4 regions of the Kitasatospora sp. NPDC056531 genome follow, and region 1 is predicted to be linked to each of the others. Evidence: riboswitches for the same ligand, from Rfam matches in the RefSeq annotation. Region 1 holds a riboswitch; each other region holds the start of a gene.
What was found. A riboswitch is a leader RNA that binds a small molecule or an ion and turns the genes downstream of it on or off. The one in region 1 is predicted to bind cyclic di-AMP.
Positions count from the first base shown of each region.

Region 2: it holds a riboswitch for cyclic di-AMP, as region 1 does, so the genes downstream of both, ACFQ87_RS24165 (transglycosylase family protein) here and ACFQ87_RS43815 (LysM peptidoglycan-binding domain-containing protein) in region 1, are expected to answer to the same signal.
Region 3: it holds a riboswitch for cyclic di-AMP, as region 1 does, so the genes downstream of both, ACFQ87_RS27455 (peptidoglycan DD-metalloendopeptidase family protein) here and ACFQ87_RS43815 (LysM peptidoglycan-binding domain-containing protein) in region 1, are expected to answer to the same signal.
Region 4: it holds a riboswitch for cyclic di-AMP, as region 1 does, so the genes downstream of both, ACFQ87_RS42400 (CAP domain-containing protein) here and ACFQ87_RS43815 (LysM peptidoglycan-binding domain-containing protein) in region 1, are expected to answer to the same signal.

Region 1 covers NZ_JBHTTU010000190.1:619-5,901, forward strand. The annotation lists gene ACFQ87_RS43810 (hypothetical protein) at 167-607, shown strand; gene ACFQ87_RS43815 (LysM peptidoglycan-binding domain-containing protein) at 1,004-1,663, opposite strand; gene ACFQ87_RS43820 (hypothetical protein) at 1,581-1,766, shown strand; cyclic di-AMP (ydaO/yuaA leader) riboswitch at 1,740-1,941, opposite strand; gene ACFQ87_RS43825 (hypothetical protein) at 2,210-2,572, opposite strand; gene ACFQ87_RS43830 (MFS transporter) at 3,278-4,492, opposite strand; partial or broken gene ACFQ87_RS43835 (AraC family transcriptional regulator) at 4,559-5,283, shown strand, end outside.
Region 2 covers NZ_JBHTTU010000030.1:80,114-85,720, forward strand. The annotation lists gene ACFQ87_RS24150 (glycoside hydrolase family 13 protein) at 1-698, shown strand, start outside; gene ACFQ87_RS24155 (LacI family DNA-binding transcriptional regulator) at 724-1,743, shown strand; gene ACFQ87_RS24160 (hypothetical protein) at 1,841-2,041, opposite strand; gene ACFQ87_RS24165 (transglycosylase family protein) at 2,303-3,544, opposite strand; cyclic di-AMP (ydaO/yuaA leader) riboswitch at 3,531-3,732, opposite strand; gene ACFQ87_RS24170 (hypothetical protein) at 4,258-5,208, opposite strand.
Region 3 covers NZ_JBHTTU010000038.1:35,314-40,920, forward strand. The annotation lists gene purB (adenylosuccinate lyase) at 1-1,135, shown strand, start outside; gene ACFQ87_RS27450 (MFS transporter) at 1,143-2,597, opposite strand; cyclic di-AMP (ydaO/yuaA leader) riboswitch at 3,000-3,174, shown strand; gene ACFQ87_RS27455 (peptidoglycan DD-metalloendopeptidase family protein) at 3,177-4,295, shown strand; gene ACFQ87_RS27460 (hypothetical protein) at 4,669-4,890, shown strand; gene ACFQ87_RS27465 (hypothetical protein) at 4,875-5,132, shown strand; gene ACFQ87_RS27470 (APC family permease) at 5,087-5,607, shown strand, end outside.
Region 4 covers NZ_JBHTTU010000153.1:462-6,068, reverse strand. The annotation lists gene ACFQ87_RS42410 (hypothetical protein) at 379-1,239, opposite strand; partial or broken gene ACFQ87_RS42405 (IS200/IS605 family accessory protein TnpB-related protein) at 1,604-3,247, shown strand; gene ACFQ87_RS42400 (CAP domain-containing protein) at 3,298-4,311, opposite strand; cyclic di-AMP (ydaO/yuaA leader) riboswitch at 4,314-4,482, opposite strand; gene ACFQ87_RS42395 (helix-turn-helix domain-containing protein) at 4,962-5,579, opposite strand.

The sequences.
Region 1 (5,283 bases):
TCCGGTCCACGAGGTTTGACGGACCGTTTCCGGTCAGATATGGCGATCGTTCGATCCAGATCTATCGGGGAACTGATCACCGCCGCTAAGGTGCGGCGCGTCCCGTTGTTACGCCCTCCCGTGCCGCTCCGACGGCGGGGAGACGACCGATCGGAACGATGTCGCCGTGACCACGATCCTCCGCCAGCTGATGACCCGCGCCGGAAGGGCGGCCGCGACGGTCGCCGTGCTCGCGGCCGCCCTCGCCGGCACGACGGCCGGCACCGCCTCGGCGGCCGGCGGCTGGAGCTGCTCCGGGGCACCCGTCCCGAACGGCTACGTCATCACCATGTACAACCCCGGCGGCTGCAACAACCACGGCGCATGGTTCCAGCAGCCCGCCCAGAACCGCCTGTGGACCTGCTCCGGCTCGCCGATCGTCTCCGGCTACGTGCTGACGAACTACGACTCCCGAGGCTGCAGCGGCGTCGGCGCCTGGTTCCACGAGCTGGTCCGCAACGGCATCTGGACCTGCCCGTACTCGCCCATCCCGGCCGGCTACCGCAGCACCACCTACGACGCCCGCGGCTGCGGCGGCCTCGGCGCCTGGCTCACCGCCAAGGCCTGAGAAGCGGGGCCCGCCGACGGAGGCGACCCCTTGGTCGCCCCCCCGTGCGGCCACCGACGGCAAGCTCCTGACGCTCGGCCTTCGCACCGGCGACGCGCGTTCTCCGGGCGCCCCGTCGGGTCGCGGGACCCGGGATGCATCCCGCCAGGAACCACACCGACTCGCCTGCCAAGCCCGCTCGGTGCACCCGCCCTCCCGCCGGGCGCACCGCGTGGAGGGGTCAGACCGCGCCGCGGTCCCGTCCGGACCCCGGGTACGCCGACGGCCCGGCTCACGCACCGCGACGTGAACCGGGCCGGTCAGGTGGCCGCTCGGCAGCCCGTCAGCCGCCGTACATCCGGCCGACGGGCGGTACTCGCTCGGACCCATCGGTTCGAAGAGGCCGATCAGGTCCGATCAGTACGCGTTGTGCACCTGCCAGAACGCCCAGGCGGCGTTCGGGCTGCCGTAGACGGTGTTCATGTACTGCAGGGCCCACTTGAGCTGGGTGGCGGGGTTGTTCTGCCAGTCGGAACCGGCCGAGGCCATCTTGTTGCCGGGCAGCGCCTGCGGCAGGCCGTAGGCACCCGAGCTCGGGTTCGTGGCGTGGATGTTCCAGCCGCTCTCGTGGCTGATGATCTGGTCGAACGAGGCCAGTTGGTTCGCCGGGACGATCGAGGCCGCGAGCGCCTGCAGCGCGGCCGGGGTGTTGGCGACCGGAGCGGCCGGGGTCGCGGCCAGCGGGCTGGCGGCGGCCGGCTTGGCCGGAGCCGCGGCAGGCGCCGGGGCGGCCCCGCCCAGGGTCAGGTGCTGGCCAGGGTAGATCTTGCCCGGGCCCTTGGTCAGCACGGACTTGTTGAGGTCGTAGAGCTTCTGCCAGCCACCCTGCACGTGGTGCGCGGTGGCGATCTTGGTGAGGGAGTCACCGCTCTGGACGGTGTAGCCGGCGGGCGCCTGCGGGGCGGCGGCCGGGGCCGAGTGCACCGGGGCGGACTTGACCGGGGCGGACTTGACGGGGGCGGCGTTCGCGGCGGTGGCGGCGACCACCGGGATGCCGGCGCCGACGCCGACGACCACGGCGGCCGCGACGATGCGCTTGACGGAACCGACAGCGAACAGGCTGGGGCGAGCGTTGACGGGCAGCATGAAGAGCGATTCCTCTCACACGCCTGCGAGGTGAGCTGTCGGGTTCGGGCTGGAGTTGCCCGGCCGCACAGAGACGCGGCTTCACCCCTAGCCCCGCCGGAACCAGTCCGGATGAGGCGACTTACCTGTGGGTCCCCCGCTCCTGCCGCGGTGCTTCATGGATGCACGTGCCCGCCCGATCCGGCGGCAGGATTCGGCGTTCCGGAGAGCGGGGTTCGTTTCGTACGGAGACGAACGAGAAGGACCGTAAACGGCACGGAGCCAATAGCACAAGCCCTCGTGAGCTGGGTCACGGTCCGGCCGGATTGTCCGAATGATCCGCAATAGCGCTTGATAACGATTCGGCAACGCCCCTATGAGTGCGTGTCAGCGCGGGCCGCCGCACCCAGTGCGGCGGCCACCGCCCGATGGCGCGCCGTGCGGGTCGCAGGTCCGGGCCGGCGCGCCCGCCCTTTGGCGCGTCGACCTGACCAGTGGTCAGCCCGCCCGCCAGCCCTGCGCGCCGACGCCGTCCGGCACCTCGGCTGCCGGATCGTACGGGGTGCGGGTGTGGACGAAGCCGGCCCGGTCCAGGTGGTCGACCGCGCCGTCGGCCCGGCGCACCACACGCAGCGGCTCGCCCGCGCAGTAGCCGTCCAGCCCGGTCCAGGTCCCGTCCGGCTCGGGCCGGAACCGTGAGGTACGGGCCGCACCGCCCAGCGCTGTGAGCTCCAGCACACGGCCGGCTCGCAGGTGCAGCGCGACCGCGCTGGCGCCCCAGTACCAGGGGCCGGTCTGCGCCAGCAGTTCCTGGTCGGCGTCGGCGAAGGGCCACCAGGGCTCGGGGATCCCGCGGCTCATGCTCGGCGGTGATCGCGATCAGGTCGCGGGCCAGCCGGCCGAGGTTGAGGCCGGCCGTGGTGTTGGCGAGCGTGACGGCCACCACATCGTCCTGCGAGCTGAACAAGAGCGAGACGAGAAAGCCGGGCATCGAGCCGCCGTGGCCGACCAGCAGCCGGCCTTCCACCTGCTGGAGCTGCAGCAGGCCGTAGCCGGCCGACCCTGGGGGTGGGCCCAGGCAGCCGGGCGGGAGATCCGTAGACCGATTGCCGCGCCTGGCCGTCGTCGGCCCCGGCAACCGCGGGAGCGACGAGCCTCACGGCGGCCACCGTCCCCGCCGTGTCCTCGACGTCCAGCAGCAGACCCATCAACGCTTACGCAGCCTCAGGAACATCGGCGCAGGAAGCAAGGTCACTCCCGGCGCGAACCCGTTGCGACCTCGAAGGAGACGAAGCCTCGGCCAAGGCCGCCTCCACCCACTCACCATCTCTGACACAACCAGACAATCTCATGCCTCACGAAGAAGATCGAACCCGGATCGAGGGCGTGTCCAGTGAACGGCTCTTACAAGATTCTCGTAGTCGGTGATCGCTTCAACCGGCGTGTGGTGTCGGCTTGTTGGCGGTGGCAGGCTGGCTGTGTGTGTTGTCACGGTGGGGGACCTGCTGCCGCAGCCGGCCGCGGTGCAGGTCGAGCAAGTGGAGACCAGTGGGGATCTGCTGCGGATCACGGCCCGGACCAGGGATGACGCTCCGGCGGTGTGTCCGGGGTGCGGGCAGTCGCCGCTTCCGTCTCCGGCACCGCAGGCTCCGGCAGGCTGCGGAACAGCGCCCAGCTCAGCACCGGCATCACCACCAGCGGTAGCAGCGCCGTCCGCAGGGAGGTCGCGTCCGCGAGGGCTCCGATCAGCGGGCTGGCCAGGCCGCCGATGCTGACCGTCAGCCCGAGGGTGATCCCGCTCGCGGTGCCGATCCGGCTGGGCAGGTAGTCCTGCCCGAGCGTGACCTGCAGCGAGAACGGCACGTACAGGCCCGCTGAGGTCAGCGCCACGAACAGGTACAGCGCCGGGCCCGGCACCAGCAGCACCCCGGCCACCGCCACCGCCGCGACCAGGTACGACCAGCGCGCCACCGCGACCCGGCCCCACCGGTCCGCCAGCGCCCCGCCCAGCACCGAACCCACCGCGCCGCCCGCGTACAGCACCACCAGCGCCGCGGTGCCGGCCGCCGTCCCGCCGCCGAGGCGCTGGGTGGCGAACAGGGACAGGAAGGTGCTCAGGCCGACGAAGGCGATCGAGCGGCACACCACGGCCAGCGACAGCTTCACGAAGGAGGCCCGGTCGTCCCGGCCCGCCTTCCGCACCGCGCCCTCCCCGGCGGCGCGCCGCCGCGCCAGCTCGCGCAGCACCGGCGGGCACAGCGCGGCGCCCGCCAGGGCCGGCAGCAGGAGCAGCGGGGTCAGCCGCAGCCCGCCGGTCCCGACCACCACGGCGACCAGCAGCGGGGCCGCCGCGAAGCCCAGGTTGCCGCCCAGCGAGAACCAGGCCATCCCCCGGTGGCCGGCCCCGGCGCCCTGCGCGACCGAGCGGGCCACCTGCGCCGATTCTGGGGGGTAGGCGGCCACCCCGACGCCGGACAGCGCCACGCAGGCGAGCGTCGGCCCGTAGGAGCCGCCCACGCCGCTGAGCGCGATGCCCGCGCCGCCCAGCAGTGTGCTGACCGGCAGCAGCCAGGGCAGCGGCCACCGGTCGGTGAGCGCCCCGAACAGCGGCTGCGCCACCGAGGACAGCAGCGAGGCGGCCAGCACCACGCCCGACACGGCGGCGTAGCCGTAGCCGCGCTCGGCCACCAGGAAGGGCACCAGGGCGGCCACCGCACCCTGGTAGACGTCCACGCAGGAGTGTCCGACGGACAGCAGTGCGATCGACGTATTCTGCGACAGCCGTTTCGTCATCCGGACATGCTCGGGCCAGCACATCCTGTCGGACTTCCGATAATCTGCCAGTCAATGTCGAAGATCCGCCACGATCCCGTCGCCCCGACCCGCGCCCAGCTGCTGCCCTCCGGCACCGGGATCGACGCCCACCGCCACGACGACCACCAGATCGCCTACGCCGCCCGGGGCGTGGTCGCGATCACCACCGACGCCGGCTCCTGGGTCGCCCCCGGCAACCGCGCGCTCTGGATCCCGGCCGGCACCATCCACGCCCACCAGGCGCACGGCGAGCTCGAACTCCACCTCGTCGGCCTGCCCGCCACCGACAACCCGCTGGCCCTCGACCGGCCCACCGTCCTCGCCGTCGGCCCGCTGCTGCGCGAGCTGATCATCGCCTACACCCGTCCCCCCGAGGACGACGGCCCCGAACGCGCCCGGCTGCGCGCCGTCCTGCTCGACCAGCTGCGCGCCTCACCCCGACAGCCGCTGCACCTGCCCACCCCGAGCACGCCTCTGCTCCGGTCGCTGTGCGAGCTGCTGCACGCCGACCCGGCCGACCACCGCACCCTCGCCGAACTCGGCCGCGCCGTCGGCGCCAGCGACCGCACCCTCTCCCGGCTCTTCCGCGCCGACCTCGGGATGACCTTCCCCCAGTGGCGCACCCAGCTGCGACTGCACCACGCCCTGGTACTTCTCGCCGAGGGCGTGCCGGTCACCGCCGTAGCGCACCGCTGCGGGTGGGCCTCGGCCAGCGCCTTCATCGACGTCTTCCGCCGCACCTTCGGCCACACCCCGGG
Region 2 (5,607 bases), on a different contig from region 1:
CGATGCGCCCGGTCGACGCCCCCACCACCTGGGTGCTGTCCAACCACGACGTCACCCGGCACGCCACCCGCTTCGCCAACGAGCCGGGCCTGGGTACCCAGATCCGCACCCCCGGTGACCGTTCGCTGGGTCTGCGCAGGGCCCGTGCCGCCACGCTGCTGATGCTCGCGCTGCCCGGCTCCGCTTACGTCTACCAGGGCGAGGAGCTCGGCCTGCCGGACGTCACGGACCTGCCGGACGAGGTCCGCCAGGACCCGTCCTTCTTCCGCCAGGCCGGCCAGGACGGCTACCGCGACGGCTGCCGCGTCCCGATCCCGTGGTCCGGCACCGAGGCCCCGTACGGCTTCGGACCGGTGGCGGGCGGGCCGTCCTGGCTGCCGCAGCCGGCCGAGTGGGCCGCGCTCAGCGTCGAGGCGCAGACCGGCGACCCGACCTCCACCCTGGAGCTGTACCGCAGCGCGCTGGCCGTCCGCCGTGCGCAGCCCGACCTGGGCGCGGGTACCGAGGTCGAGTGGCTGGACGCCCCCGAAGGCACCCTGGCCTTCCGCCGCGGCTCCTTCGTCTGCACCGTGAACACCACCGGTGAGCCGGTGCGGATAGCGGCGCCCGGTCGACTGCTGCTCGGCTCGACCGAACTCGTGGTGGACGGTGGCGAGACGGTGCTCGCTCCGGACAGCACCGGCTGGTGGGCGGTCTGACGTGGGTGCAATAGGCTCTGGGCCCGTGACTACGGCGCGACTCTCAGACATCGCGGCGCAGGCGGGGGTCAGCGAAGCCACCGTCTCCCGCGTACTCAACGGCAAGGCGAACGTCTCCGCCGCGACCCGGCAGACCGTGCTGGCGGCGCTCGACGTGCTCGGCTACGAGCGGCCGACCCGGCTGCGCCAGCGCAGCGCCGGGCTGATCGGGCTGATCACGCCGGAGCTGAGCAACCCGATCTTCCCCGCGCTGGCGCAGGTGATCGAGCAGGTGCTCAGCCGGCACGGCTACACGCCGGTGCTGTGCACCCAGACGCCGGGCGGGTCCACCGAGGACGAACTGGTCGAGATGCTGGTCGACCGGGGCGTGGCGGGCATCGTCTTCGTCTCCGGGCTGCACGCCGACAGCACGGCCGACCACGACCGCTACGCCCGGCTGGCCGGGCGCGGGGTGCCGTTCGTGCTGATCAACGGCTACAGCGAGCGGATCGACGCGCCGTTCATCTCGCCGGACGACCGGGCCGCGATGTGGATGGCCGTCCAGCACCTGGCCGAACTCGGGCACGAGCGGATCGGGCTGGCGGTCGGGCAGCGGCGGTACGTGCCGGTGCTGCGCAAGATCGAGGGCTTCACGGCCGCGATGCGCGAGGTGCTCGGGCGCAGCCAGGAGGAGGCGGAGGAACTCGTCCACCACACGCTGTTCAGCGTGGAGGGCGGGCACGCGGCGGCCGGCGCGCTGCTCGACAAGGGCTGCACGGCGATCGTCTGCGGGAGCGACATGATGGCGCTCGGGGCGATCCGGGCGGTGCGGCAGCGCGGGCTGTCGGTGCCGCAGGACGTGTCGGTGGTCGGCTTCGACGACTCGCCGCTGATCGCCTTCACCGAGCCGCCGTTGACCACGATCCGCCAGCCGGTCGAGGCGATGGCCACGGCGGCGGTGGACGCGCTGCTGGAGGAGGTCGGCGGGAACGCCGCCCAGCGCGGGGAGTTCATGTTCCAGCCGGAGCTGGTGATGCGCGGGTCCACCGGGGCCTGCGCACGCTGACCCCTGGTACCGGGTGGTGGTACTCAACTGACGGGCCCCGGAGGGCGGTTGCTCTCCGGGGCCCGTCGGCGTGCGTCTGCTCGACCGTGCGGTCCGGTCAGCCCTCCTGGACGGCCGGGCGGTCGGCGGTGAGCCGGTGGCCGTCGGCCGCGTCGCCGGTCCTGGTCTCGGTGCGGCGGCCGCGGGCCAGGTAGTCGCGCAGGATCAGTTCGACCGCGTCCTGCGGGCTTTTGGTGCCGGAGAGCAGCATCGCGTCTATCGCGAGGTTCGCGTCGAGCGTGATGGTGACCTGGGCCATGCTGATTCCTCCTCGGGTGCAGAGCAGCAGCATGCCCGTCGGGGCGGGGTTTCACCATGCGAATACGCCGAAACCCCGGGGAGGAGCGACCAGACTCTCCCCGGGGGTGGCGGGTGGTCAGCGTTCGGATGACGGCTGACAGATGTTGAATTCTGTTATCTGAAATCTGTTACCTGTCAGCTGTTCGCTGTTGTCCGTCAGCTGTGGGCCCGTGGGCTGCGGGCCCGTGGGTTGTGGGCGTCTGGGCCCGTGGGCCGTTGCTCAGACCCGGCCGGCGAAGTCCGGGGCCCAGTTGGCGATGGTCTGCTCGCGCACGCCCGAGCTCGGGTTGGCCGCCTCGATGTACTTGCCGCCGCCGATGTAGATCGCGACGTGGTACACGCCGGAGTTCTGGCCGTTGTTCGACCAGAACAGCAGGTCGCCCGGCTGCAGGCTGTCCAGCGAGACGTGGGTGCTGGCGGCGGCCTGGTCGGCGGCGACGCGCGGGATGTTGATGCCCGCGGCGCGCAGCGCGGCCTGGGTCAGGCCGGAGCAGTCCCAGCCGCCGTTGCCGGTGCCGCCGTAGACGTAGGCCTGGCCGACCTTGGACTCGGCGAAGGACACCGCGGCGGCCATGCTGCCGGTGGCGGCCTGGGCGACCGGCTTGGCGACCGGCTTGGCAGCGGGCTTCGAGGCCGGCTTCGAGGCCTGGGTCTGGGCGATCGGCTTGGCGTTCACGGCACCGCCGTTCGCGGCCTGGCCGGCCTTCTGGGAGCGGTTGAACCAGCCGAAGTTCGAGCCGGAGGTGGACGAGGAGGACTTGTCGGCCTGGGCCTTGTCGCCGTCGCCGAAGGTCAGGTGCTGGCCGGGGTAGATGGTGTCCGGGCCCTCGGTCAGGGTGGCGCGGTTGAGGTCGTACAGGTGCTGCCAGCCGCCCTGGACGTTGTTCTTCGAGGCGATCGAGGACAGCCAGTCGCCCTCGACGACGGTGTAGTCGGTGGAGGACTGCGCCTGCTCCTGGGCGGGCGCGGCCGGCTTGGCGGGCTTCGCGGCCGGGGCCTGGCTCTGCGCGGGCTTGGCGGCGGGCTTGGCGGCCGTGCCGGCGGAAGTGTCGACGGCGGCCGGGGCGCCACCCTTGGTCAGGCCGGCCTGGACCGAGCAGACGGGCCAGGCGCCCGGGCCCTGCGAGGCGAGGACCTTCTCGGCGATGGCGATCTGCTGGTCCTTGGTGGCCTGGTTGGCCTCCGGGGCGTACGCGGTACCGCCGAAGGCGGCCCAGGTGCTGGAGGTGAACTGCAGGCCGCCGTAGAAGCCGTTGCCGGTGTTGATGCTCCAGTTGCCGCTGCTCTCGCACTGGGCGACCTTGTCCCAGGTGGCGACGGGGGCGGCGTTGGCGGTGCCGGTGGTGAGGCACGGGATGGTGAGACCGACACTCGCGACGCCGATGGCGGCGATCACGCGACGGGTACGGCCGGACGGGCGGGCGCCGTTGGTGGGCAGCATGAAGACGCGGTCCTCTCCCACGCCTGCGAGGTGAGCTGTCGGATTCGGGCTGGAGTTGCCCGGCCGCGCTGTGGACGCGGCTTCACCCCTAGCCCTGGACCGTTCCGAGGAGCGGCCCGGGGCGACTTACCTGTGGTTCCCCCGCTCCTGCCGTGGTGCGTTTTCGCGCTGCCAGGACATCCGACGGCAGGACTCGGCGTTGCGGATGAACTGGGTCCGTGTGGTTACGAACTGGGGAGCACGTTAAGCGGACTTAAGTTCAAACTGCAAATATCTGTGACGCGCATCACGGTTTAGTGGAAACTGTCAAATTGGACACGGATCATGATCGTAAATGATCGTTTTTCAGCAACGCTGCTGTGGATTCCCGCAATTGTCTCCGCTTCAGAAGTGAAGTGACGGAGTGTAGAAGTGTGCGATGGCGCGTCGGGCGCAACAGGGGAGTAGTCGTGAATCGAGCGCCGGAATGCGCGCCCGGCATTTACGCTCAAAAGCGACAAAACGGACATAGCGGCCTATTGGCCGTTATGCTTCTGTAACTCCCGAAGCTCCTGTAATTCCCGTACCTGGACAAGCTGCGGGGCGAGCCGAAGAAAATGAACGAGGGCGGGTGGAGGAGCGGCGGAAAGGGCGGGCCGCAGGGCAGGCCGGTGCAAGCCGAAGGGCCCGGAACGCAGTCGTTCCGGGCCCTTGGGTACGGCGGGGAGTGTGTGACGGCGGTCGCGGGCCGCCCGCTAGGCCTCCACGGACCCCTGGGCGGCCGCGTGGGCGCCGCGGGAGCCCTCCTGGGCCCCGGCGGCGGCCGCGGCCTCCGCCTCGGCCCGGGCCAGCTCCTCCGGCGTCGGCGTCGGCAGTGCGGCCAGGTAGGTGGAGGCGATCAGCTGACCGACGGCCGGGTAGGCGCCCAGCGGCGCGGCCGACGGGCAGCCGGTCTCCTCGGCGGCCGTGGCGAGCAGCTCCGAGTCCGCCTCGGGCCCGATCACCAGCGGGGCCAGCGCGGGGCGCTGGGAGCCGGTCTCCTTGAGGTGGTTGACGGCGTCGGCCACCGAGCCGGGGACGTCGAGTGCCGCGGCGACGACCGGGACGGCCAGTCGGGCGGCCAGCAGCACGCCGGTGATGCCGGCCGCGGCGGCCGCGTCCTCGCCGCCGACGGTGGTCAGGACCACGCCGTCCGCGGCGGTCGCGATGGCGAACAGCCGGGCCCGGTCGGCCCGGGCCAGCCCGGCCTCGGACAGCCGCACGTGCACGGCCTCGGCCAACAGCGGGTGCGGGCCCAGTGTGTCGGTGACGGTCGCGCCGTACTCGGCGGCGAGGGCGTGAAGCCCGGTCAGGAAGTCGTGCGGCCCGGGCACCAGCGGCACCACGACGGGCGCCGCCAGGCCGGCCTCGGCGGCCTCGGCCAGCAGCTCGGCGACGGTGCGGTCCTCCCCGCCCTCGCCCTCGGCGTCGCCGGTCGGGAGGTAGCCGACCGCGGCCTGGACGCCGGCGTGCTCGCTGCGGACGATCGAGAGCAGTTCCTCGACGACCGAGCGGGACTCGGGCCCGGCGGTCGCGGGTACGGCGAGCACCAGGGCCGGCGAGCCGGTGCGGATCTCGGGGCGCTCGGGACGGCGATGGCGCCCCCGCGCACGGGAGCCTGGAGTGCGGACGGGCAGTGGCGCGCCCGGGATGGCTGCGGTGCTCATGCCGGAGATCGTAGGACATCAGCCCGTCAGGGCTGCAGTCGGCTGCCGTACGGGTTTCGGGTGGTCGCGGTGCGAGGGTCGTGTCTCCGCCGTCCCGGTCCGGGCGGTTTGCCTACAATCCGGACATTCCTCACCCAACCCCGGCGCGGACGCACGTAGTTGCCTCGACGTGTCCCGTGGGGCGTCGCGTTGCACCTGTGGCGCGTGAGATGTCTCACAGTCGAAGGGCGGCCTGACGGAGGGTCACGGCGGTGCGACTCCCGGCGTTCGAAGATCAACATTCAGCGGGGGGCCGCTCACGGCCGGTTATCGAGATCTCGTCGATTCAGTCGGCTATGTCCGTTTACGTACCGTCAGGAGAAGGGTCCGTGAAGAGTTCGAGGCCGCCGGCAAAAGGCC
Region 3 (5,607 bases), on a different contig from region 1:
CAAGGGCATGACCTCCCGGGATCTGACCGAGAACGTCGAGCAGCTGCAGATCCGCCAGTCCCTGGAGCACGTGCGGGACCGTACGGTGGCCGTGCTGGTGCGCCTGGCCAGCCTCGCCGCCCAGCACTCCGAGCTGGTCATGGCCGGCCGCTCGCACAACGTGGCCGCGCAGGCCACCACCCTGGGCAAGCGCTTCGCGTCGATCGCCGACGAGCTGCTGGTCGCCTTCCGTCGCCTGGAGGAGCTGATTGCCCGCTACCCGCTGCGCGGGATCAAGGGCCCGGTCGGCACCGCCCAGGACATGCTGGACCTGCTCGGCGGCGACACCGAGAAGCTGGCCGAGCTGGAGCGCCGGGTCGCCGGGCACCTCGGCTTCGAGAACGTGCTGACCAGCGTGGGCCAGGTCTACCCGCGCTCGCTGGACTTCGAGGTGCTCACCGCCCTCGTCCAGCTGGCCGCCGCGCCGTCCAGCCTGGCCAAGACCATCCGTTTGATGGCCGGCCACGAGCTGGTGACGGAGGGCTTCAAGGAGGGCCAGGTCGGCTCCTCTGCGATGCCGCACAAGATGAACACCCGCTCCTGTGAGCGTGTCAACGGCCTGGCCGTGATCCTGCGCGGCTACGCCTCGATGACCGGCGAGCTGGCCGGTGACCAGTGGAACGAGGGCGACGTCTCCTGCTCGGTGGTGCGCCGGGTCGCGCTGCCGGACGCCTTCTTCGCCTTCGACGGCCTGCTGGAAACCTTCCTGACCGTCCTCGACGAGTTCGGCGCCTTCCCGGCCGTGGTCGAGGCCGAGCTGGACCGCTACCTGCCGTTCCTGGCCACCACCAAGGTGCTGATGGGCGCGGTGCGCGCGGGCGTCGGCCGGGAGACCGGGCACGAGGTCATCAAGGAGCACGCCGTCGCCTCCGCGCTGGCCATGCGCGCGGGCGCCCGGGAGAACGAGCTGCTGGACCGACTGGCCGCCGACGAGCGGATCCCGCTGGACCGGGCGGCGCTGGACGCGCTGCTGGCCGACAAGCTGTCGTTCACCGGTGCGGCCGGGGCGCAGGTCGCCGAGGTGGTCCGCCAGGTGGAGGCCGTCGCGGCGGCCTACCCGGAGGCGGCCAAGTACGCGCCCGCCGACATCCTCTGACGCGGCGTCAGTTGTCTGGCGAGGGCCCTGCCACCGTTCCGGTGGCGGGGCCCTCGGGCGTCTTGGTGTGTCCGGGGTCGAGCGGCGGGGTGGTGGTGGCGCAGGGCCAGTCGCAGTTCGGCTCGGCCACCGGGTGCTCGTCCGGGGTGAGCACGTTGCCCCGGACGGTGACGAAGGCGATCAGCCCGCCGCAGGCCAGCAGGCCCGCGCAGATCAGCATCGCGGTGTGGAAGGCGGAGTCCACCGAGGACGGCACCCGGTAGGCATCGCCGCTCAGGCCGGCCAGCGCGGGGAGGGCGGCCACCGCGAGCAGGCCGGCCGCGCGGGCGGCGGCGTTGTTGACGCCGCTGGCGATGCCCGCGTGCCGTACGTCGACGGCGGCCAGCACCGTCGCGGTCAGCGGTGCGACCAGCAGGGTCATCCCGCTGCCCATCACCGCGACGGCGGGCAGCACGTCCGCCCAGTAGGAGGAGCCGGGGCCGGTGCGCAGCATCAGCAGCACCCCGGCGGCGCAGAGCAGCGGGCCGACGGTGAGCGGGATGCGCGGGCCGATCCGCTTGCCGAGGCGGCCGGCGCGCGCCGACAGGGTCAGCATCAGCACCGTGATCGGCACCAGGGCGAAGCCCGAGACCAGGGGCGAGAAGCCGGACACGATCTGCAGTTGGACCACGAGCAGGAAGAACACCCCGCTGAAGGCCGCGTAGACGCAGAGGGTGACCAGGTTCACGGCGGTGAACAGCCGGGACGAGAACAGCCCGAGCGGCAGCATCGGATCGGGCACGCGGCGCTCGACGGCGACGAAGGCGGCGCCGAGCAGCAGGCCGATCGCGCCGGTGAGCCAGACGGCGGGGGACAGGCCCTCCCCTGCGGCGGTGAGCGCGTAGGTGATCGCGCCGAGGGCGAGTGCGGCGAGCAGTGCGCCGGGCACGTCGAAGCGGCCGGAGGCGGACTCGTCGCGGCTCTCCGGGACGTAGCGGGAGGTGACCGCGATCACGGCGGCGGCCAGCGGCAGGTTCAGCAGGAAGATCCAGCGCCAGCCGGGGCCGTCCACCAGCCAGCCGCCGAGGAAGGGGCCGATGGCCGCGGACACCCCGCCGAGGCCGGACCACAGGCCCACCGCCGCCGAGCGGTCGTCAGGATGGAAGACGGCCTGGAGCATGGCGAGCGAGCCAGGGGTGAGCAGCGCCCCGCCGATGCCCTGGACGGCGCGGGCGGCGATCAGCACGTTGATGTTCGGGGCGAGGGCGCAGGCCGCGGAGGCGGCGGCGAACCAGACCACGCCGATCAGGAAGACCTTGCGCCTTCCGTACCGGTCGCCGAGCGCGCCGCCGAGCAGGATCAGGCCCGCCAGGGTGAGCAGATAGGCGTTCAGCGTCCATTGCAGGGACGCCAGGGAGGCACCGAGGTCGGCGCCGATCCGGGGCAGGGCGACGTTCACCACGGTGCCGTCGAGCAGCGCCATGCTGGAACCGAGCACCGTTGCCAGGAGAACCCAGCGGCCCTGCGCGGTGCTCAGGCGCAGGGTGCCGGCCGTTGAGGTGGCCACGGCCTGATCCTGCGCCCGGCGGGGTGCACGTGACAAGGGTCACCGGGACGGTGTGTCCGGGGTGGTCGGTGCGTGAGCGGACGGTCACTCTGGGCCGCCGAGGTCGGCGAAGGGTCGTGGATCAGTGGCGCCGAGTGAATGGATTGTGTACGCACTGTGCTGCGGGTCATGCGGAGGGTCACCGCGCCCCGGAGGGTTGTCGCCGGTTCAAGAGATCGACATTGCTTCACCCGAACGGATGGGTTTTAGTTCAGCGACTACCTGGCCAGCCCGGGTGGACCCACCGGGTGGAACGCCGAGTCCTGCCGCTGTCCGGTGGTTCGAACTGAGCTCTGCACGGCAGGAGCGGGGGACCCACAGGTAAGTCGCCGGACCGGAGGTCCGCGCTGTTCAGCGCGAACGTCCAGGACCGGCTTGGGGTGAAGCCGCGCATGCGGCCGGGCAGCTCCAGCCCGAACCCGACAGCTCACCTCGCAGGCGTCGGAGAGGAATCCCATGCCTGCTCAGGCTCGTCGTATCGCCCTGCCCCGCGCCGCCCGCATCGGCATCGCCACCGCCGTCACCGGTGTCTCCTTCGCCCTGCCGCTCGTGACCACGATGAGCGCCCAGGCCCACAACGCCCCGGCCGCCTCGGTCGTGCAGCACGCCGCCGCCGTCGACGCCGAGTCGGCGGCCCCGGCCGCCGCCCACGAGGGCTACCGCGTCGTCGGCGGCGACAGCCTGTCCAAGATCGCTGACGCCAGGAACGTCGAGGGCGGCTGGCCCGCGTTGTACGAGCAGAACCGCTCGGTGGTCGGTGCCGACCCGAACCTGATCTTCCCGGGTCAGTGGCTGTCGCTCGCGGCCCACGCCGATGCCGCCGCCCAGTCGGCTGCTCCGGCCCAGCTGGCCGCTCCGGCCGAGCCCGCGGCCCCGGCCGAGCCCGCGGCCCCGGCCGAGCCCGCGGCCCCGGCCGAGCCGGCCGCTCCGGTCACCCAGAGCGCCGCAGCTGCCGCAGGCGCTCAGGTGCAGGTTCAGACCGAGGCCGCCAAGCCGGGCGCCCAGGTCCAGACCCGGATTCAGAACGCCGCTCCGGCTAAGGCCGTCGCTGCCGCCCCGGCTAAGGCCGTCACCGCCGCTCCGGCTAAGGCCGTCGCTGCCGCCCCGGCTAAGGCCGTCACCGCCGCTCCGGCTAAGGCCGTCGCTGCCGCCCCGGTCGCCGCCACCTTCGGCTACGTCGCCCCGCTGGCCAACCCGGTGCTGGGCGAGGCCTACGGCGTGGCCGGCTCGATGTGGGCCTCCGGCCACCACACCGGCCAGGACTTCGTCGCCTCCACCGGCACCCCGGTGCGCGCGGTCGCCAACGGTGTCGTGGTGAAGGCCGGCAACGGCGGTGCCTACGGCAACGAGGTCGAGATCAAGCTCGCCGACGGCAAGTACGCCCAGTACGCGCACCTCTCCGTGATCGGTGTGAAGATCGGTCAGACCGTCACCGTCGGCCAGCGGCTCGGCCTCTCCGGCGCCACCGGCAACGTGACCGGCCCGCACCTGCACTTCGAGATCCGCACCGGGTCGGAGTACGGCTCGGACATCAACCCGGTCACCTACCTGCGGGCGCACGGCGTCGCGCTCTGACGCTGCGCAGACCCTGTTCGGACCCCGCGCTGACCGCGGGTTTCAGGAACCACCGCTGGTGCGGGGCGAATCGACCGCCCGGGATGGTCATGTCGGGTGACCGCTCGACCGGGTGATCGCCGCACTGGTGGACATGGGCGCGGGACACGCCCAAGGCCGGCCCGGCTTCGCGAGGACCCCTCGTGGAGCCGGGCCGGCCGTTGCCGTTCGCGGCTCCGGATGAGTTCGAGTGGTCGAACTGGGCGTCAACTCCTGCTGGCTTTGGCGAGATTCGTCGTCTTTTGGGCGCGGCCCCGGTCGCGCGATGCTGTCGGGCAGTCGGCGCCCGGCCTTGCTCCGCTTGCGTGAGGGTCTGGACGGGCGAGGAGGCCGTATGGCGGTCGGGAGCGGGGACGCGGTCGGGGAACGGGCCGACGCGGGCGGGGTCGACCGGTTGAAGGCGGGCTCGGTCGGCCTGGTGGGCGTGGTGTTCATGGCGGTCGCCACGGAGGCCCCGATCACCGCGATGACCGGGAACCTGCCGATCGTCGTCGGGCAGGGCAACGGGGCCGGTCGCCCGCCGCGTACATCGTGGCGACCGTGGCGCTCACGGTGATCTCGGTCGGGTACGTGGCGATGGCCCGCCACATCACGGCCGCCGGGGCGTTCTACGGGTACATCTCGCACGGGCTGGGCCGGGTCGCCGGGATGGCCTCGGGGCTGTTCGCGGTCATGGCGTACATCGTCCTCGAGGCCTCGATCATCGGCTTCTTCGCGTACTCGCTGCGCGGGCTGGTCCGTTCGCAGCTGGGGTGGACCTCGGCTGGGGTTGGTACGCGCTGTTCGGGGTGGCCGTGATCGGGGTGATGGCCTGGTTCGACCTGCACCTGACGGCGAAGGTTCTCGGGGTGGCGCTGGTGCTGGAGATCGGGGTGCCAGGCGCGGTCTCGCTGGCCGTACTGGCCTCCGGCGGCGGGCCGGACGGGATCGTGGGTGAGGCGGTGCACCCACTGAACGCGCTGAAGGGGGTGGGGAGTTCGGGCGCGGCGGGAGCCGGGTTGGGGCTGTTCTTCGCGTTCTGGTCCTGGGCGGGCTTCGAGTCGACCGCGATGTACGGGGAGGAGTCGCGCGACCCGAAGCGGGTGGTGCCGCGGGCCACCCTGGTGTCGGTGGTCGGGATCGGGCTGTTCCACGTCTTCGTGTCCTGGATGATCGTGTCCGGCAACGGAGTCGGGCACGCGATCGCGGTGGCGGGCGGGGCGGTGCCGGGCAAGGACGGGAACAGCCTGTTCTTCGACCTCTTGGGCGCGCACCTGGGGGCCTGGGCGGTGAC
Region 4 (5,607 bases), on a different contig from region 1:
GCATTATGAGAGTTCGATGACAGCGGTGCCAACAAATTCAACCACCGCACTCCCGCCCAAGATCCACAAATCGGACACGCCGTAATCCAAACGCAACCGGCCGACCGGTGTGCCGGGGAAAGGCGGTGGGTCTTCGCGGGCGAACCGGTTCACCGCCCGGGCCACAGCGGTCCGGTGACCGCGCGACAGGGAACCGCGAACGGGCAGGACGTGGCCGCCCGTCCTGCCCGGACGCCGCGCCCCTGACGGCGCGGCGTCCGGGACCTGCTTGCGGAGCTCACTCCAAGTCCCGCAGCCAGAGGGGCACTTGGCTCCCTCTCCGGCGTGACCGGAGGGGGTTGCCCCGGCCTTGCGGCCGGACTTTCGGTGCGCCCGGTCTCAGCGCTGGGACTCGCAGGCGAAGACCGTCTTGCCGACGGCCGTCTGCAGCGGGGTCAGGCGGTCGACGAGCTGCTGGCGGTCGGTGGCGCGGCCGTCGTTCCACTGGCCGAGGGTGGCCAGCATCGCGCGGCCGGCGCCGGTGAAGGCCTGGACCATGCCGCTGTCGGCGGGCAGGACGGGCAGCCCGGAGGCGGGTGGCGGGGCCTGGGCGCCGACCTCGAAGTCCTCGAAGTCCATGGTGAGTTCGGTGACCAGGTGGACGGTGTCCTGCGGGTCCTTCATGGTGAACAGGGCCAGGTTGAACTGGTTGTTCTGCGGGTCCTTGTAGAGGGCGATCTGTTCGCCCAGGCAGCCCTTGCTCGACTTGATCAGGGCGATCAGCCGGGGGCCGACCGAGTCGGGCTGGGTGCACGAGGCCAGGGTGGCGGAGCCGACCTTGGTGTAGACGGTGCCGTCGGCCGCCTTCACCTCGGCGGGGAAGACCTGGTCCAGCGGGATCTGGGGCCGGCCCGCGGCGGCCGGGGCGCTTGAGGTGGCCCGGCCGGTCGGGGTGGCCTCGGCGGAGGCGGCGGCGGGGGCCGCGGTGCCCGGGGCGGTGGCCGGCGCGGAGGCGGCGGCGGTGGGGGCGGTGTCCTCGGCGGGCTGCAGCAGTTTGAAGCCGAGGACGGTGAGGGCGGCGGCGCCGAGGGCCAGGGCGAGGTTGCGCGGCCAGACCCGCTTGGGCGGCGGGTCGCCGGCCGGGCGGTGCACGTTCTTCTCCGAGATGGTCGCGGCCTTGACGAAGTCGTCGTCGAGGGTGACGTTCCACTGCTCGTCGTCTGGTTTGTCCTGGCCCGGGGTCGGGTCGCCGTTTCGCATAGCGACGTACCGTAGCGATCACGACGTGCACATACGACACTCAGATAATCACATCTTGATCACCTTCGGGGGCCCGGGCCGTACCCGCCGCGGCGGGTGGGCCAGCGGCCGCGGAAGCGGGTGGCGGCCGAACTCAGCCGTGCCGGCCGGGGCGATCCCGCTGCGCCCCGGCCGGCCGGCACCGCTGCGGGGCGGTACGGCGTAGGGCCCGGTGGATCGGGGTTTGTGAACTGCTGGGGATTGAGGTCGTTTTGGTGCGCATAAGTGTCCACAAGTGCCTTTTCAATCACGGCTTGTTGGATCGATGAGACGACTGTCGGTGGTGTGTGTGAGGGTGGTGGCACTGACTGGGAGGAGGGATGGCATGACTGGGCCGAAGAGGAAGCTCCGGTCAATCGACGCGCCGTTCGTTTCCCTTGGCCCGTCGGGTGTGACGGTCCGTGACCGTCTCAAGGGCCTCACTCCCGAGGACGAGAGGGTGCTGCGGCTGGTCGGCGGGCACATGGGGGCTCTGGCGTCGAAGGACCTGAAGGCGCGCTGCGCGGACGGCCTGGAACACGGCAACGGGACGTGGGCCGCGCGCAGACGTGACCTGACCGTGGAGTCGTCGTCGCGCTGGGCCGGGAGCGTCACCAAGGCGACGCACGACCAGTGGGCGCTGTCGCGTCGTGGGCAGGCCGCGTACCTGGACGCGTTGGACACAGGCATCCGGATGCTGCGCCACCGTCTGTCGTTGCCGGTCAGGCAGAAGGGCACCAAGCACGCGCCTGGCGGCTTCCGGTCCAGGCACGAGCGGTTCGTCAAGTCCCGCCGTCTTGCGGCCCTTGAGGAACGGCGTGCGCAGGTCGCGGCTGATCGTGAGGTCGGGTGCGTGCGGGTGGTGCGCGGCGGGCGGAAGCTGCTGAACACCCGGCACAACCTGGCGGCGGCGAACCTGACCGAGGCCGAGTGGCGGGCGCGGTGGGAGGCGTCCCGCTGGTTCTTGTCCGCCGATGGGGAGTCGGGGAAGCGGTTCGGGAACGAGACGATCCGGGTCACCCCGCAGGGGGAGGTGTCGATCAGGCTGCCCGCGCCGCTCGCCGGGCATGCCAACGCCGCCAGCGGCAGGTACGTCCTTGCCTCGAAGGTGGCGTTCGCGCACCGGGGTACCGAGTGGGCCGACCGGATCGAGGGTAATCGGGCGGTGGCCTACCGCATCCACCTGGACGTGGCCCGGGGCCGCTGGTATCTGGACGCCTCCTGGACCCGGCCCGTGGTGCGGACGATGCCGCTGGAGGCGGCCCGCGCGGCCGGGATGGTCGGGGTGGACACCAACGCCGACCACTTCGCCGCCTGGCACCTCGACGCCCGCGGCAACCCGGTCGGCGAGCCCCGCCGGTTCCGCTACGACCTGACCGGCACCGCCACCCACCGCGACGCCCAGGTCCGCCACGCCATCACCCGGCTCCTGCACTGGGCGAAGCGGTGCGGGGTGAGGGCGATCGGCCTGGAGAACCTGGACTTCACCGCCGAGACCACCCGCGAGAAGCACGGCCGCCGCAAGCGGTTCCGGCAGCTCGTCTCCGGCATCCCCACCGGCCGGCTCCGCGCCCGGCTCGTGTCCATGGCCGCGGAGCTGGACATGGTCATCGTCGCCGTGGACCCCGCCCACACCTCCCAATGGGGCGCGCAGCACTGGCAGAAGCCGCTCGTGACACCCACCCGCCCTACCACCCGGCACGATGCCGCCAGCATCGCGATCGGGCGACGCGCCCTCGGACACCCGATCCGGCGACGGACGGCACCGCCCCACGACGACCGGAGCGATCGTCGTGGGCATCGGACCGTCCAGGCCCCATCGGGCATCCGAGGGCGTGAGGAGACCCGCCGCCCCGTCACGGACCGCGCACACGATGCGCGCCGCCGGACGGGGACCACGAGAACGCGGGCGACCAGTCGGGCATCCACCACCGTTCGGGATGCACGCAGTGATCAGACCTGGGTCCAAGACTCACTCCTGATCACTTAATTGGAACGGTTCGTGGTCAGGGGCCTCGTCCTACGTCCTTGACGGACGGGTCAGTTGGAGAAGTCCTGGGTGAGCCAGACGGTTCCGCTGGCGTCCCGGTGGACGGCGATGCCGATGTGGGTGAACTCGCTGCTGAGGATGTTCTTGCGGTGGCCGTCGTTCGGCGGCGTCTCGTTCAGCATGTCCTGGGTCAGGCTGACCGCCATGGCGGCGATGTCCTGGGCCGAGGTGGAGACCCCGTTGCCGTAGCCTATGTTCTCCCCGACGGCGTTCCACTGGACGCCTGCGGCCGTCTCCCGCGCCCCCAACTCGGCCTCGCCCGGGCACTGGTGGGACATGCCGCAGCCGCCGGCCATCGTCTGGTCGTGGGCCCCGGCGCTGCTGGTCAGCCCCGACGTGATGGTGTAGGCGGGCAGGCCCTGGGCGGCTCGCGCCTGGTTGATCAGTTTGAGGACCTGCTGCACGGCGTCCGAGCTCGAACCGGTCTGCGCGGCCGGGGCGGTGGGGATGGCCGCGGGGGCGGGGGCGTGCGTGGCCGGGGCGGACGGGGACGACGGGGACGACGGCGCGGACGTGTGGGACGCCGGGGTCGGAGCCGGAGCGGAGGGCCGCGCCGAGTGGGAGCCCTGGGGCTCGCCGCCGGGTCGCGCGGCCGCGGATTCCGGAGCGCGGGAGGCCGCGGATTCCGGGGCGCCGGAGGCCGGGGCGCCGGATTCCGGGGCGCCGGAGGCCGGGGCACCGGAGGCCGGGGCACCGGAGGCCGGGGCGGACGGCGACGGTGAGGCTTGCGAGGCTTCGGCCGGGGCCGCAGCGGAGGGCCCCGCGGCGTCCGGGTCGGCCTGGTGGCGGCGCTGACCATCGGAGTCGCTCTGGTGCCGGTGCTGGTGGTGCTCCTGCCACCCGGCGTGGCTCGCGTACGTGTGGGAGCCGGGCGCGGCGGAGGCTCCGCTCGCGCTCAGCAGCGGCAGCATGAGGCCGGCGCCGGCGATCCCGACGGTGGCGGCCAGACGCGGGGTGTGTCTCCGGCGCGCACGGCGATGCCGGCCGGTACCTGAAGTCAGCATGGGGCGTCCCTCTGCGACGCCTGCGAGGTGAGCTGTCGGGTTCGGGCCGTGAGGTAGCCCGGCCGCACGCAGCGGCTTCACCCCTAGCCACACCCGTCTCGTCCGTGAACGGACCGAGCAGGGCGCGGCGAACTACCTGGTTCCCCCGCTCCTGCCCGGTGCACTGCTCGACGTCCGGCCGACCGGTGGACAGGACTCGGCGTCCCGGCGGCAGGGTCCGCAGGTGCGAACAGGTTGCACGCTAGGCAGATCGAGCCGGAAGACACAAGTTCGTATCACGCACATCACATGGACATTCAGCGAAGATCTGATGAAATGCCAAATTAGCTGACAAAGCGCCGCATAAATACCCTAATCGGACAACTCTCCCGGCTGTCGATGCCGGTCGCGACGGCCGCCGCCCGGGGGGCGGGGGCGCACAAGGCAGCTCGCGCGTCACCCCTGCCGATCACGCCTGGTATCTGGAGATCGACGCCCCCGTCCCCATGCCCGAGCCGAAGGAAGAGGGAGAAGGCTGACTTGGAGCTGGCTGGGCAGTGCACCCGGGTCCGCCCTCGCCCGGGCCGGCGCCCACGACTGTGCCGACGCCCTGCTCGCCGACCTCGCCCTCCTCGGCGATCACAGCTCCGAGCCCGCCGAGCACCTGGGACTCAGTCGACGCGGGCGCTGCCGAAGGTGCGGCGGTAGGCGCCGGGGGTGGTGCCGAGGGCGGCGCGGAAGCGGCGGCGCAGGTTGACGGCGGAGGCCAGGCCGACCCGCACGGCGACGGCCTCCACCGGCAGGTCGGTCTGCTCCAGCAGAGCCCGGGCGGCGTCGACGCGCCGGGCCAGCAGCCACTGGCCGGGGCTGGTGCCCAGCTGCTCGGCGAAGCGCCTGGCCAGGGTGCGCCCGGAGAGCCCGGCTCGGGCGGCGAGGTCCTCCACGGCCAGCCGCTCCCCCAGGTGCCCCTCGGTCCACTCCAGCAGCGGGGCCAGCGACTCGTCCGCCCGGGCGGGCACCGGGGAGCCGGGCGGCTGCCAGCCGGGGACGACCACGGTGTCGGCCCGCTCCAGCGCCTCCAGGCCCGCGTCGACCAGCAGTGGGACGCCGAGGGTGGTCGGCACCGGGCCGGGGGTCCGGGTGCACAGGGTGAGGTCGTAGTGGGAGGGCAGTCCGGCGCGTTCGGTGCCGAAGGCCTCGGCGGCGCAGGCGAGTTCGAACGGCGCCTGGGGTGCGCCGAGCAGGGCCACCACGCGGTGGCGGGCCGGGTTCGGGGCGGAGGCGTCCATGGCAGGAATGTACCTGAGGATGTCTTTT